One region of the Breoghania sp. JC706 genome, then DNA from elsewhere that is predicted to be linked to it. Evidence: predicted binding sites of a transcription regulator. Region 1 holds the regulator's gene; each other region holds the start of a gene.
What was found. Region 1 encodes LexA, which represses DNA repair genes until DNA is damaged. Its sites were predicted from a motif close to TGTTCNNNNTGTGTTCNG; they were not measured.
Positions count from the first base shown of each region.

Region 2: V2L18_RS14990 (PA0069 family radical SAM protein) is a predicted target of LexA. The motif match lies at 2,060-2,077, and genes of this name have one in related genera.
Region 3: recA (recombinase RecA) is a predicted target of LexA. The motif match lies at 1,320-1,337, and genes of this name have one in related genera.

Region 1 covers NZ_JBANCG010000005.1:405,776-410,308, reverse strand. Annotated here, with positions in the region: gene V2L18_RS12880 (ComEC/Rec2 family competence protein) at 1-852, shown strand, start outside; gene lexA (transcriptional repressor LexA) at 1,114-1,836, opposite strand; gene V2L18_RS12870 (ferredoxin--NADP reductase) at 2,177-2,992, opposite strand; gene glp (gephyrin-like molybdotransferase Glp) at 3,363-4,533, opposite strand, start outside.
Region 2 covers NZ_JBANCG010000006.1:402,695-407,227, forward strand. Annotated here, with positions in the region: gene V2L18_RS14985 (ribonuclease HII) at 95-763, opposite strand; gene V2L18_RS14990 (PA0069 family radical SAM protein) at 892-2,025, opposite strand; gene V2L18_RS14995 (glycosyltransferase) at 2,143-2,844, shown strand; partial or broken gene V2L18_RS15000 (BA14K family protein) at 3,000-3,107, opposite strand; gene V2L18_RS15005 (MBL fold metallo-hydrolase) at 3,917-4,533, opposite strand, start outside.
Region 3 covers NZ_JBANCG010000001.1:404,725-409,257, forward strand. Annotated here, with positions in the region: gene V2L18_RS01730 (pseudouridine-5'-phosphate glycosidase) at 1-50, opposite strand, end outside; gene V2L18_RS01735 (PfkB family carbohydrate kinase) at 47-1,159, opposite strand; gene recA (recombinase RecA) at 1,454-2,539, shown strand; gene V2L18_RS01745 (purine nucleoside permease) at 3,078-4,091, shown strand; gene alaS (alanine--tRNA ligase) at 4,306-4,533, shown strand, end outside.

The sequences.
Region 1 (4,533 bases):
CCGCTGGCGGTTGCGCTTGGTTCGGGCGGCAAATTTGAGGCGGAGATCTGGTTGCGTGCGGACGGCGATGCAGCGGCCCTTGCAGAGCGAAAAGCCGGCTCCGGCGTCATGAATTGCGATGAAAAAGCTTGCATTATCAAAGCAGCCCTCCCTCCTGTTGAAGCGGTATCGCAACGCGAGACACCCGGCGCGGATATCATCGCCGGTCGCCGCTTTGGCGAGAAACTCGCGGTTGCCTCGCGGACAGCATCGGAAATGACTGCTTCTCCATCGATGGCTTTCTCCGCGGTGGCAGACAAATCTCCCGCCGGTACAGGTCAGTTTGCGTGGCGCATCAAATCGCCCGTTCGCAGTTTCGCTACCGCGGAACCCGTCCCCGCCGGGGCGCCTGCGGCTGAAAGAGAGGCGCAGCATGCCGCCACCCCGACACATGCCGGCACCCCGAAGCGCACCGCAAACGCAGGCGCGGGAGTTGCACCTTCGACGATCGCATCGGCGCCGATCGCATCGGAGCCCTTATCGCGGAAGGACCGGTCGGGAGGCTCCGGCGAACGCATCTCGATTATTCTTTCGCGCGTCAGCCGGCCGGATGCCTTCGCCGAAGACTGTCTGCGCGCCGATGTGATCGTTAGCCATCTCACCGCCCCGGATGATTGCAAAGAACAGGCACTTGTCTTCGACAAAAACTATCTCGCCGCTCACGGGGCTGTCGCGCTCTATCTCGGTCGCAAGGCGTCGTCATCAGAACCAGCGGCACGTCGGGGATGGCTTCGCCGCCTCGTCACCGCGCGAAATCCGGCCGGCCGGCCCTGGCAATCCACGCCAGCACAGCAGGGCGAACAATCGCGATAGACGAATGCCCCCAATAAGGACGGCAAAGGCGTCGGCTCATTCCGAAACCGACCTGATCGGCCGGGATTTTCCGAAACCTGTCAGTGTCCAAGCAACGGCATCCAAGCGACAGCCTATCAGGGCAAATGCCCGGCAGTCGATGACCTGCCGCACGGGCGCGGTCTTGTCAGACTGAATCAATCACACCGCAAAATGCTTCAAGTTCCTGTTATGAAGTCCCTTTCCTGTCGTCCGTGCCGGAGCGCCAGGACCAAAATCGATCTAGTACCGCCGGAAAAGAGCGGCGAGTTTCCCCTGGATCCGCACGCGGTCGGGGCCGAAAATGCGCGTCTCGTAAGCCGGGTTGGCCGCCTCAAGCGCAATGGAGGCGCCCTTGCGGCGCAGGCGCTTCAGCGTTGCTTCCTCGTCGTCGATCAGGGCGACAACGATGTCTCCGTTTTCGGCGGTTTCGCCGCGCCTGATGACAACGGTATCGCCGTCGAGAATGCCGGCTTCGATCATGGAGTCGCCTCGCACCTCAAGCGCGAAATGGTCCCCGTTTCCAAGCATGTCGAAGGGAACCGAGATCGAATGGCTGTGCGTTTCAATCGCCGAAATCGGAACGCCTGCCGCAATGCGGCCCATGACGGGGATGGTGGCGACGTCGGCCGCCTCGTCACTGCTCTGCGAGGCGGGGGGCGCGACAGCCTTTGGCGTGCGGCCGAGGGAGCCTTCGATGACGCTTGGCGAAAACCCGCGTCCGCGCTGGGCCGCAAAGCTTGGCGAAACCGAATCCGGCAGCCGTACCACCTCGAGAGCGCGCGCCCTGTTGGGGAGGCGGCGGATGAAGCCGCGCTCTTCCAGAGCGGTGATGAGACGGTGGATCCCCGATTTCGACCTGAGGTCGAGCGCATCCTTCATTTCGTCGAAGGACGGCGGAACGCCCGTTTCCTTCAGGCGCTCGTGGATGAACATCAAAAGTTCGAATTGCTTGCGCGTCAGCATGGGGTCCTTCGCTTGCAACCGTATTGGTACAAAACGCGAACGGCACGTTACACGTTCTATATGTGTTCCGCAAGGGTTAAGGGCGAGTTAACCATCCGTGGTGTGGCAACCGGGCGCGCGAACCCAGTTGTCGCGCGATCTGGAATTTGCTTGCGCGTATGCGCTTAAGGACTTGAAAACAGGTAGGTATCGCGCGTTCGTTGCCGGTCGATCACGTCCCGTTCAGGGGCTCGAAATGGCACGTGTCGTCGCTGGCGTGCGCTCCTTCCAGTACGGTGACGCAGACGAAAAAGGCCGAAGCATTGCTGCTCCGGCCTCAAGGTTCCAATTCATTGATTCTTCAATCGGCAAAGGCGCGCTCGATGACGAATTCCGCGGGACGGTTGTTGGCGCCTTCGGTCAATCCGGCCTTTTCCAGAAGGACTTTGGTATCCTTGAGCATCGCCATAGAGCCGCAGATCATGCCCCGATCCGTGGCCGGGTCGAGCGGCGGCACGCCGAGGTCGGTGAAGAGCTTGCCGCTCGCGATAAGGTCCGTGATGCGGCCGCGGAAAGGATAATCCTCGCGTGTCACGGAGGTGTAGTGGCGCAGCTTGGAAGGATCCAGGACCTCCCGCAGCATCTCGTCATTGCGGATTTCCTCGACAAGATCGAGACCGTACTTCAGCTCCGCCACTTCGCGGCATGTGTGGGTCAGGATCAGCTCGTCGAATTTCTCGTAGGTCTCCGGCTCGCGGATAAGGCTTGCAAAGGGGGCAATCCCGGTGCCGGTGGAAAACATGTAGAGCCGCTTGCCGGGAATGAGCGCATCGTTGACGAGCGTGCCGGTGGGCTTCTTCTTCATCAAGACGGCATCGCCCACCTTGATGTTCTGAAGATGCGAGGTCAGAGGCCCGTCGGGCACCTTGATGGAGAAGAACTCGAGCTCCTCGCCCCAGGCGGGGCTGGCGATGGAATAGGCGCGAAACAGCGGCTTGCCGTCGATCATCAGCCCGATCATCACGAATTCGCCTGAACGGAAGCGGAATTCGGCCGGACGCGTCATGCGAAAACGGAAGAGGCGCTCGGTGTAATGGGTGACTTCCGTGACCGTCTGCACGTAGGTGTTGGCAGGCGCGTGCGCGATGAGTTCGTCGGGGCGCGTCATTACGTTCATGTCGAAATCCTGGGCATCCTCGGTCAGCCGGAGCTACGTCAATCTTTAGGCCTCGGTCCGCCGGTTTCCGTGCGGGCCTCCCGGCGGGCTCCCGGAGGACGTCCCGGCAGACCCCGAGGGCGGTGGGAGGGAGTGTCTCGCTCGCTCGAACAAAAAATAACGCCGGATTGCCGGGGCTATCGTGTTGCGAACCCCCGCCCGGCCGCACGCGGCGGCCACTCCAGCCAGCAGATCGCTATCCTTATACAGCAAAGCGGACGCCGGGAAACGCGTCTGATGGCCCCATGTCGTTTCCGACAGGGAAGAGCTTTCCACGCACAGGCGTTCGCGCGCAAAGCGATACCCTTGCCCCGTCGACACGGGAAGACGGCTAGAACCGGATGACCTCCACCGCATCGCCAGCCTCGAGCGCCGGCGCGTGCGGCGGCCGTATGACGAGCCCGTCGGCGGCAGCGAGGAACGAGAGCACGGAGGAATCCTGCTGGGTGAAGGGGGTCGCGACCAGAACGCCCGCCTCGTTGCGGTGAAGCCGCGCGCGCAGATAATCTTGGCGGCGGTCATTCGGTTCGAGCGGGGCGGCGATAATGGCCGGTTCGGGCCGGTCCGCTCCTACAGGACGTCCCAGCAGAGCGGCAAGGAGGGGCCGCAGGAATAGGTGGCCGCAAACGAGGCTGGAAACCGGGTTTCCCGGCAGCCCCAATACGCGCATCGGTCCCAGATGCCCGGCCATCAGCGGTTTGCCCGGTCGCATGGCGATGCGCCAGAATGCCAGTTCCATGCCCTGATTGCCAAGCGTTGCCTGGACGAGATCGTGGTCGCCGACGGACGCGCCTCCCAGGGTCACCAGAACATCCGCGTCCCAGGAAAGCGCCTCACTCACATAGCCGGCCAGCTCGGTCTCATCGTCGCGCGATATGCCGAGGCGGCGGGCCACGCCGCCGCAGGCTTCCACAAGTGCGGCGATGCCGTACTGGTTGGAGGCGACAATCTGATCCGCCCCCGGAACGTCGCCCGGCTCCACCAGTTCGTCTCCCGTTGCCAGAACCGCGACGCGCGGGCGGCGTCTGAGGGAAACGTGACTGTGGTTCATGGCGGCGGCGAGTGCCAGAGCGCGATAATCGAGCGTCGTGCCCGTCTTCAGCAGCACGTCGCCCTCGCTGAAATCGAGCCCCGCGCGCCGCACGTAGGTGCCTCGCGCGGGGGCTTCCAGAGCCTTCACGATATCGCCGGAACGTTCGGCGTTTTCCTGGATGAGAATGGTGTCGGCACCTTCGGGCAGCGGCGCGCCGGTGAAGATCCGAACCGCCTCGCCAGATGCAACGGTTCCGGAAAAGCCATGTCCGGCAGGGGCTTCGCCAATGATCTTCAGGTCACGTGGGATCGTCGCAAGGTCTGCCGCGCGCACCGCATATCCGTCCATGGCGGATGCCGAAAAGGGCGGCTGGGTGCGGGTTGCGGCGAGATCCGCGGCGAGCGTGCGGCCTGCGGCATGTTCCAGAGCAACGCGCTCGGCGGACGTGGGGACGACGCCGGCGAGAAGG
Region 2 (4,533 bases), on a different contig from region 1:
AAGGCCGCTGTCCATTGGATGGCGGCTTTTTTATATGTCCCGTCGTCGATTGCCATCGTTGATGGAAGGCATCGGTGCGCCCCTGCGATCCCTATCAGGTCGCGCGCTGTTCCAGCCGCAGCCTTATGGGCGCGAAGGAGCGGCGATGATACGCACACGGTCCCAGGCGGGCCAACGCGTCCTGATGCTGCGCCGTACCGTATCCCTTGTGGGCGGCAAAGCCGTAGTCCGGCAGTTCCTCGGACAGGCGCACCATCAACCGGTCGCGCGTGACCTTGGCGACGATCGAGGCGGCGGCGATCGACAGGGAGGCCGCATCGCCTCCTATCAGGGCCTCACCGTGGCAGGGCAACGCCGGGGGAACGTCCCGCCCGTCGATAAGTGCAGCCGCCGGGCGCTCCGACAGGGCGCAAAGGGCGCCGCGCATCGCCCACAGGGTTGCGGCGCGGATGTTCATCGCATCGATCCGTGCCGCCGATGCCATTACGATCCCGACATCCGCCTGGGAAAGAATGGTTGCGTAGAGCGCTTCCCGGCGCGCTTCGCTCAGCTTCTTTGAATCGTTGAGCCCCTCGGGAACCGCCTTGGGGTCGAGGATGACCGCGGCGACGACCACGGGCCCCGCCCACGGGCCCCGTCCAGCTTCGTCGATGCCTGCAACGAGACCGCCGAATGCGCGCGCCAGCCGCTTCTCGTGCTTGAGCGTCGGCAGCGACGTTTTTGTGGGAGGCGATCTTCGGGCGGGGGCAAGAGAGCGGGTCATGCGCGAACCATAGGATAACCGGTCCTTCGGCGAAATCGGCCGGAACGGGAAAATCCCCTGTATTCGACACCCGTGATCGTTCCATGGTTTGGAGGAAGCGGATCGCAGGTCTTTTCGCCGTGGCCTGCTCAGAAGAGGCTCAGTTGCTCTGCACTCTTGAACGGCGGGACAAAGAGATCGGTTCGAAGCCGTTTGCGGCGTTGATTGAACCCCAGCCGCTTCGCGGCAAGTTCGAAGCGGCGGCCGAGCTGCCACGCATAGGGGCCTTCTCCGCGCATGCGCTTGCCCCACTCCGCATCGTAGTCCTTGCCGCCCCGCATCGTCTGCAGCACGGACATCACGCGCCGATAGCGGTCGGGATAGTTGCGCAGCAGCCAGTCGCGAAAGAGCGGGCTCACCTCGTGCGGCAGCCGCACGAGAATATATCCCGCTTCCCGCGCGCCTTGCGCATGACAGGCATCGAGGATGCGTTCGATCTCCTGGTCGTTTAGCGCGGGAATGATCGGTGCGACCATGACGGATGTCGGAATGCCGGCCTGCGACAGGGCCGCAATCGCCTCGAGCCGGCGCGCAGGCGTCGCCGCCCTCGGTTCCATCGCACGCGCCAGCTTGCGATCGAGCGTCGTCACCGAAAGGGCCACCTTGGCAAGGCCGTCTCTCGCCATCTCCGACAGGATGTCGATATCGCGCATCACCAGAGCGGACTTGGTGACGATGCCGACCGGGTGGCGTGCGTCGCGCAGCACCTCCAGCACCTCGCGCATGATTCGCATCTGCCGCTCGATCGGCTGGTAGGGGTCTGTGTTCGTGCCGATGGCGATGGTCTTCACCTTGTAGCCGGGCGCGGAAATCTCGCGCGCAAGCAGTTCGGCCGCGTTCGGTTTGGCGAAAAGCCTGGTTTCGAAGTCGAGCCCGGGCGACATGCCCATATAGGCATGGGTCGGTCGCGCAAAGCAGTAGATGCAGCCGTGTTCGCACCCCCGGTAGGGGTTGATGGACCGGTCGAAGGCGATATCGGGCGAGTCGTTGCGGGTGATGATCCGCCGTGCCGCCTCCACCTGAACCTCGGTCTTCAGCGCCGGCAGATCCTCCAGGCTGCCCCAGCCGTCGTCGGCTGCCTCGCGCGCCTCCGTCTCGAACCGTCCAGCCATGTTGAGCGCTGCCGCGCGGCCTCGCCGGCGCTCGGCATCGATGTGCGCGCTCTCGCTTGCCTCTTCGAGAGGCGGCTGTGGGGCAAGGCCCGGTTCTGTCGGATGTGGCACATTTCGGTTCATAGAAAAATGATAGGTCACCAAAAGGAACAAATCAAGAACATTAGCGGCGGCATATGCGTCAAGGTATCTCGCAAATGCGAGAGAAAGGATGCTATGAAAGATGTTATGTTTGCTGTCGTCATCCCCACCCTCAACAACGAAGCGACGCTCGTTGAAACGCTGGCCGCTCTGGTCCCGGCGTCCGCGGAAGGAATCGTGCGCGAGGTCGTCGTCGCGGATGCCGGCTCATGCGACATGACGGAAACGATCGCCGAGGCTGCGGGCTGCCGTTGGATCGCCGCGGAGGGCCCGCGCGGGGCGCGCCTGCAAGCCGGCGCCGGTGCTGTGCGCCGGGGAGAGTGGCTGCTGTTTCTCGAACCGGACACGGTGCTTGATCCGGGCTGGTATCGGGAGGTCTCGAAATTTGTCGAACGGGTGGAGCGTACCGGTCGGGGCGACAGACAGGCGGCCTGTTTTCGTGCTGCCAACGACGAACTCGGCATCAAGGCACGAGTGGCGGAGGGGATCTCGTGGCTGCGCTGCCGCATACTGGGCGTCGGCCATGCCCGGCAGGGACTGCTGCTGTCGCGCCGCTTCTATGCGCGGCTGGGCGGACATGATCCTGCCTCTCCGCTGGCCGAGGCCGAACTCATGCGCCGCATCGGTCGGCGACACCTCAGCCATCTGCCCATTCGTGCGGTGCGACGCTCGGGTCCGCAGGCCGAGACGAGCAGTGGCGGTTTCCGGCACGCGGTCGGTGTGATGCTGTTTTTCCTGCGGCTGCCCGGCGCGCTCGTCGGACGGTTCGTCGATCCTTCGTCGCGCTGAACGGCGAACACGGCCGGGATGCGCTGAAAGCCCGATAGAAAACGGCCGGAAGGAAGATCCATCCGGCCATCTCTGTCTTGGTTTCGGTGTGCTGTGCGACTTCAAATGCCAGCGACTACCCTTCAAACTTCTGCTTCCACCCGGGGCGCGCCGTCCTAGCGCCAGTAGGGGCTCCTGCAGCGATGGTAGCGCCCGTCATAGCCCAGGAACCTGTCGGTGCGGGGGTTGTAGGAACGATAGCGCCTCATGCACCAGTCGACATGAGCCCGGCGTCCGCGATAATAGGCCGGCGGCGGCGGCGGACGGCGATATCCCCACCGCGGCGGCGGCGGACGATGGCGCCAGCGCGGCGGCGGCGGTCCCCACTGTGCGAGCTGGATTGTGCCTTCTTCCTGAGCGGCGGCCGGGGCGCCGAGCAGGGCGGCATTCGTCACGCCGGCTTTGCCACTCGCTGAGGGCGTTATCGGGTTCTGGGTTGACGCGCCTGCGGGCGCGACGGCGACAACGGCAGCCAGTATGGCCACCGGAGCGAGCAAACGTCGCAATACTCCCAATCTCATCGTTTTTCTCCCGTTACAATGTGGGCTGCGAAGGGCGGATACCGTCCTGTCGCTGTTCTGCCGGGCCAGAAGCCTTTTGCCGGAGCACACGGTCTGCATGCGCCTTCAAAAGGCCGGCAGGCCGGATCTCCAGGCAACCGATATCGCACACGAACGGCACGATTCCGCGGAAAGGGCGAGGTTTGCAACGCAACGCTGATGCCCTGCCGCCCTGAAACCCGGCTTGCCGGCGGCCTTGAGCGGACCTTCAGTTTGGCCGCTTCGGGTCCGTCGGACTGTAATTGGGATCACAATACGCGCACATAATGGAAGCATTAAGAAATATCTTACCGCCGCAATGCGTGCGGGGGGCACGCCAAGATGACGCAGGGGATATTGCGTCTTTTCGCGTGCGGCTCCCGCCATCGTCTTGGGACGTGCGGGGAACGCCCGGCGCAATTGTGTCGGGACGGTGTTGGTTCCCTCGCGCCGGGGGCTGTTCCCTTCAAACCTTCCTGGACTGGGCGCGCGTCCTAAAGATAGAGCTCGTAGGCGGCCTGCACCCATCGGTAGCCGTCGCCACGCTTTTCCAGATAGCCGACGGCCGGGAAGGGCATGTGATAGCCGGTAACGGGAATGCGGTCCGCCGCCGCCATGTCGAAGAGCCGTTTGCGGGTCTGCCCGGCCTGTTCCTTGTCCATGTCGAAACGCACATGCCAGTCGGGCCTTTGGACCGAAACGACGAAGTGGTTGGCCGTGTCGGCCCAGACCAGCAGCCGCCGACCTTCGCTTTCCAGATGATACGCCATGTGCCCCGGCGTATGGCCATGAGCCTCGACGGCCGTGACGCCGGAAGCCACGTCGTCTCCGGGCTTGAGAAATGTCGTCTTCGCGGCATGGGGCATCACATGGCTGCGCACCAGCCGGGCCGCTCCCTCGGTCGGCCCGGAAAGCCGGTCGTCGGCGCTCCAGAAATCGTATTCGCGTGCGCCCGTCACATACCGCGCATTCGCAAAGAGCGGCGCGTCGCCTTCCATGAGCCCGCCGATATGGTCGGGATGCATGTGGGTGATGACGACCGTGTCCACCTGCTCGGGTGCATAGCCGGCCGCTCGCAGCGCACTGGCGAAATTTCCCGCCGCCGGCCGGC
Region 3 (4,533 bases), on a different contig from region 1:
TCGGCGCGGGCTTCCTCGATTTCGCGCGAGGGAACGATGTGGTCGATCACGGGCCGATTTCTCCCGGTTCCGTACTCTGAGTACCTTGATGAATGTCTTCGTTCGCCTCGGCGGCGTCGAGGCGCAGGTGGAGGGCGGCCAGCGTCAGGCTTGCGGGCGCGGCGCCCGTTGCCTCCACGGTGAGGGCGGCGGCGGCGCGACCGTAGTCGAGTGCTTGCGCCAGGTCGAGCCCCGAGGCAAGACCGGCGAGCGTTCCCCCCGTCAGCGCGTCGCCCGCGCCCGTCACGTCGACGAGGCGGGCGGGCAGGGCGGGGCGGTGCAGAATCGGCCCGCCGCCCTGCGCCAACACGGCACCTGCCTCGCCGTCGGTGACGATGGCAGCCAGCGGGCCGTCCTGAAGCTCGACCAGAGCGCGGGCGAGCCTGTCCGCTGGGCCGTCGATGCCGGCAAGGGCGGCAGCCTCGGCGTGGTTGGCAAACAGCAGGTCGAGCCGGTGGAGCACCGGTTCCAGCCGCCGGGCCTTGGCGATGGAGACCGCGTCGGCGGCGAGGAACGGCCGTGCTCCCGGTTGTCTTTCTTCTCTCGGGCCGGCGATCTCGCTCAGCCGTTCCAGCGTGTCGGCGCGCAGGTTGGCGTCGAGAAACCAGATGCCCGCCTCCATCAATCCCGCCCCTTGTCCCTCCTGCGGCGCGGCGAGGTCGTCGGGGCCGAATTCGTAGGTGACGGCATCGTCCACGATCGCGGCCGCAAGCCGGCCGTCGGGATCGTGCAGCGCCAGGTAGCTTGCCGTCGGGCTCTTGCCCTCGCGCACGCCGGAAATGTCGATGCCGAGACCGGAGAGCATGACCGACAGCGCCACGCCGTCGCCGTCCGGCCCGATCCTGCCGAAGAGCCGCACACGTTGGCCGAGCCGGGCCAGCACCATCGCCACGTTGGTCGCCACTCCGCCCGGGCGCGCGACGATCCGGCCGGGGGTGGAGGTGTCGGGCAGGATGCGCCGGTCGGCATGGGCGAGCCGGTCGAGATGGATGCCGCCCAGAAGGGCGATCGGCGGGGTTCCGCGGGCAAGCCCTTGCGGGCGGTCGTCCGTGCCTTCCCTCATCTGCGGCGGTGTAGAGCTTTGCTCGTTGCCGGTCGGCGTCGCGCCAGGCGCTGTCATCTCATGTCACGTCCCGTTGTCGGCTTGCCCCTTGTTGGCCCTCCGCCCCGCCATTTCGGGCGATCATTGCAGCGTCTGCGCGGGCGGGCCAAGTGGTAATCTTTGCCGATTCCCGAAAGTGCCCTTACGTCGCCTTGCGCGGACCGTGTCGGGCTCGCCTGCGAACATATGCGGAACACATTGACTATAAACCATAATTTTCAGCTGCTTGACATGGGGATAAATATGAAGAACAAACCATGTACAAGAATGCGATTTGAAACCGCCTGACGGGCGTGGAATAAGGACGCAAAGATGTCACAGGCCTCACTTCGCCTCGTCGAGGGCACCGGAATGGACAAGACCAAAGCACTGGACGCAGCCCTGGCGCAGATCGAGCGCGCCTTCGGCAAGGGATCGATCATGCGGCTCGGCGAAGGCCAGGTCGTGGAGGTGGAGTCGATCTCCACCGGGTCCATCGGTCTCGATATCGCACTCGGCATCGGCGGGTTGCCGCGCGGGCGCATCGTGGAGATCTACGGCCCGGAATCCTCGGGCAAGACCACGCTGGCGCTGCATACGGTTGCCGAAGCCCAGAAGAAGGGCGGCATCTGCGCCTTCATCGATGCCGAGCATGCGCTCGATCCGGTCTATGCGAGGAAGCTCGGCGTCACGATCGACGACATGCTGATCTCGCAGCCGGATGCGGGTGAGCAGGCGCTGGAGATTGCCGACACGCTGGTGCGCTCCGGCGCGATCGACGTGCTGGTGGTCGATTCGGTGGCGGCCCTGACCCCGCGCGCGGAACTGGAAGGCGAGATGGGCGACAGCCTGCCGGGCCTTCAGGCGCGTCTGATGAGCCAGGCGCTCCGCAAACTCACCGCCTCGATCTCCAAGTCGAAGACGATGGTGATCTTCATCAACCAGATCCGCATGAAGATCGGTGTGATGTTCGGCTCGCCGGAGACGACGACGGGCGGCAACGCGCTGAAGTTCTACGCCTCGGTCCGTCTCGACATCCGCCGCATCGGTTCGATCAAGGACAAGGACGAGATCGTCGGCAACCAGACCAAGGTCAAGGTCGTCAAGAACAAGCTCGCGCCGCCGTTCAAGCAGATCGAGTTCGACATCATGTACGGCGAGGGCGTGTCCAAGATGGGCGAGCTCATCGACCTCGGCGTCAAGGGCGGCGTTGTCGAGAAGTCGGGCGCCTGGTTTTCCTACAACAGCCAGCGGCTGGGGCAGGGGCGGGAGAACGCCAAGAACTTCCTGCGCGAGAACCCGGAAGTGGCCCAGGAGATCGAACTCGCCATCCGCCAGAACGCCGGCCTCATCGCGGAGAAGATCACCGATCCCAGCGGCGACAGCGACGACGAGCCGAGCGGATCTGTTGACGACTGATCGGGCGACGACCGATTGGCCCCGACCGATTGGCCCCGACTGATCGACAACGACTGATCGGGAATGCGGCGGCGCGGACCGGCTGCAATTGCGGTTCGCGGTCGGCGTCCGTCGTGTCCTGACCGGCAATATTCCACACGGCCGCGCCCCTCGCGCGGCCGTTTCGCGTTCAGGGCCCCGATCCCGCCGTCGTCATCACCGCGCCGCCTTCGTCCAACATGGCGGGGTTTCGCTCACCGACCGGTCTCTTTGCCCGTTGTTTGACCTTGCAGCCCCCGGTTGCGTGGCCTTGGAGCAATTCATGGTCAGACGAAGCAAGTCGCCCATCCTTCGAGACGCCCGCTCACGCGGGCTCCTCAGGATGACGTTGTCCATGTTGCTGGTTCAACGAAGGCTTCAACACACTCGACGTCATCCTGAGGAGGCCTGACAAGGCCGTCTCGAAGGATGGGCCACACCACAAATGCGCGCGTTCTGGTTCCGCCGAACCATGAAATGCTCTAGGAACGGTGTCTCCCGATCCCGAGAGGTTTCTCCCATGCGTCTTCTTTCTTCCCTCGCCGCAGCCGCGCTGGTCGGCGCCATCTCCGCTCCCGTCGCAGCCGAGCCGGTTGCGCCGAAGGTGCTCGTCGTCTCCATGTTCAAGCACGAAGCCTCCAACTGGCTGAAGAACGAAGGGCTTGAGCAAAAAATCGCCATCGATGGCCTGTCGGCCGATTTCCCCGATGTCTCGTGCAACGACAAGGGGCTGTGCCTCGTCACCACGTCGATGGGCTACGCCAACGCGGCAAGCTCGATGACGGCACTGGTGTTGTCCGACAAGCTGGATCTTTCGAAGACCTACATCCTGATCGCCGGCATCGCCGGGGTCGATCCGGACAACGGCACGCTGGGCTCCGCCTTCTGGGCGCGCTACGCGGTCGACGGCGGCCTGCAGTGGCGCATTGACGACCGCAAGGCGCCGGAAGGCTGGACGTCCGGCCAGTTCGGCATGTTCTCCAAGGCGCAAGGCGAAAAGCCGGGCTCGCATTACGGCACCGAGGTCTATCACCTCAACGAGGCGCTGGCCCGGCGCGCCTATGAGCTGTCGGAGGACGTGACCCTAGCCGACAGCGACGAGGCGAAGGAGTACCGGGCGCACTATCCGCAAGGTGCGGCGAAGGCTGCGCCCACCGTCGGCATCTGCGACACGGTTTCCACCGACCAGTGGTGGCACGGCGTGGCGCTTTCGAAAGCCATGAACGACTGGGCGAAGCTCATGACCGACGGTGCGGCCGACTACTGCACCACCCAGCAGGAGGACAACGCCACGCTGACCGCGCTTGCCCGCGGCGCAGCCCTCGGGCGCATCGACATGGACCGCGTCGCCATCCTGCGCACGGCGTCGAACTTCGATCAGCCCTATCCCGGCCAGGCGCCGCAGGATTCGCTCAATGCCAGTTCCGGCGGCTTCGGCCCCTCGCTCACCAACGCCTACCGCGTCGGCAAGGCGTTTTCGGATGCGGTGCTGGCCGACTGGAGCGCCTGGGAAGGCGGAATCGCGGCCAAATAGGCACGCGGCATGAGCGTGGCGCCGCCGTCTCCCCGGTCTTGTGGGAGACGGCGCGCGCACACCGCTTCCCTTTGCCTTGCGAAGGCTTTAAAACCCGCGCGAGGAATGACATGACGGGTCGTCCGGCGGCGCATTGCCATAGCAGCCGGCAACCTGCGGGGCCGATGAATTTTTCCGGCACCCGACACACGAGATGACGAGGTCGAACCCTGAGATGAGCGGCGTCAACGAAATCCGATCGACGTTCCTGGACTTCTTTCGCCGTAACGGGCACGAGGTCGTCTCCTCCGGCCCGCTGGTGCCGCGCAACGATCCCACGCTGATGTTCGCCAATGCCGGCATGAACCAGTTCAAGAACGTGTTCACTGGGCTTGAGAAGCGCGACTACAAGCGCGCCACCACGGCGCAGAAATGCGTGCGCGCCGGCGGCAAGCACAACGAT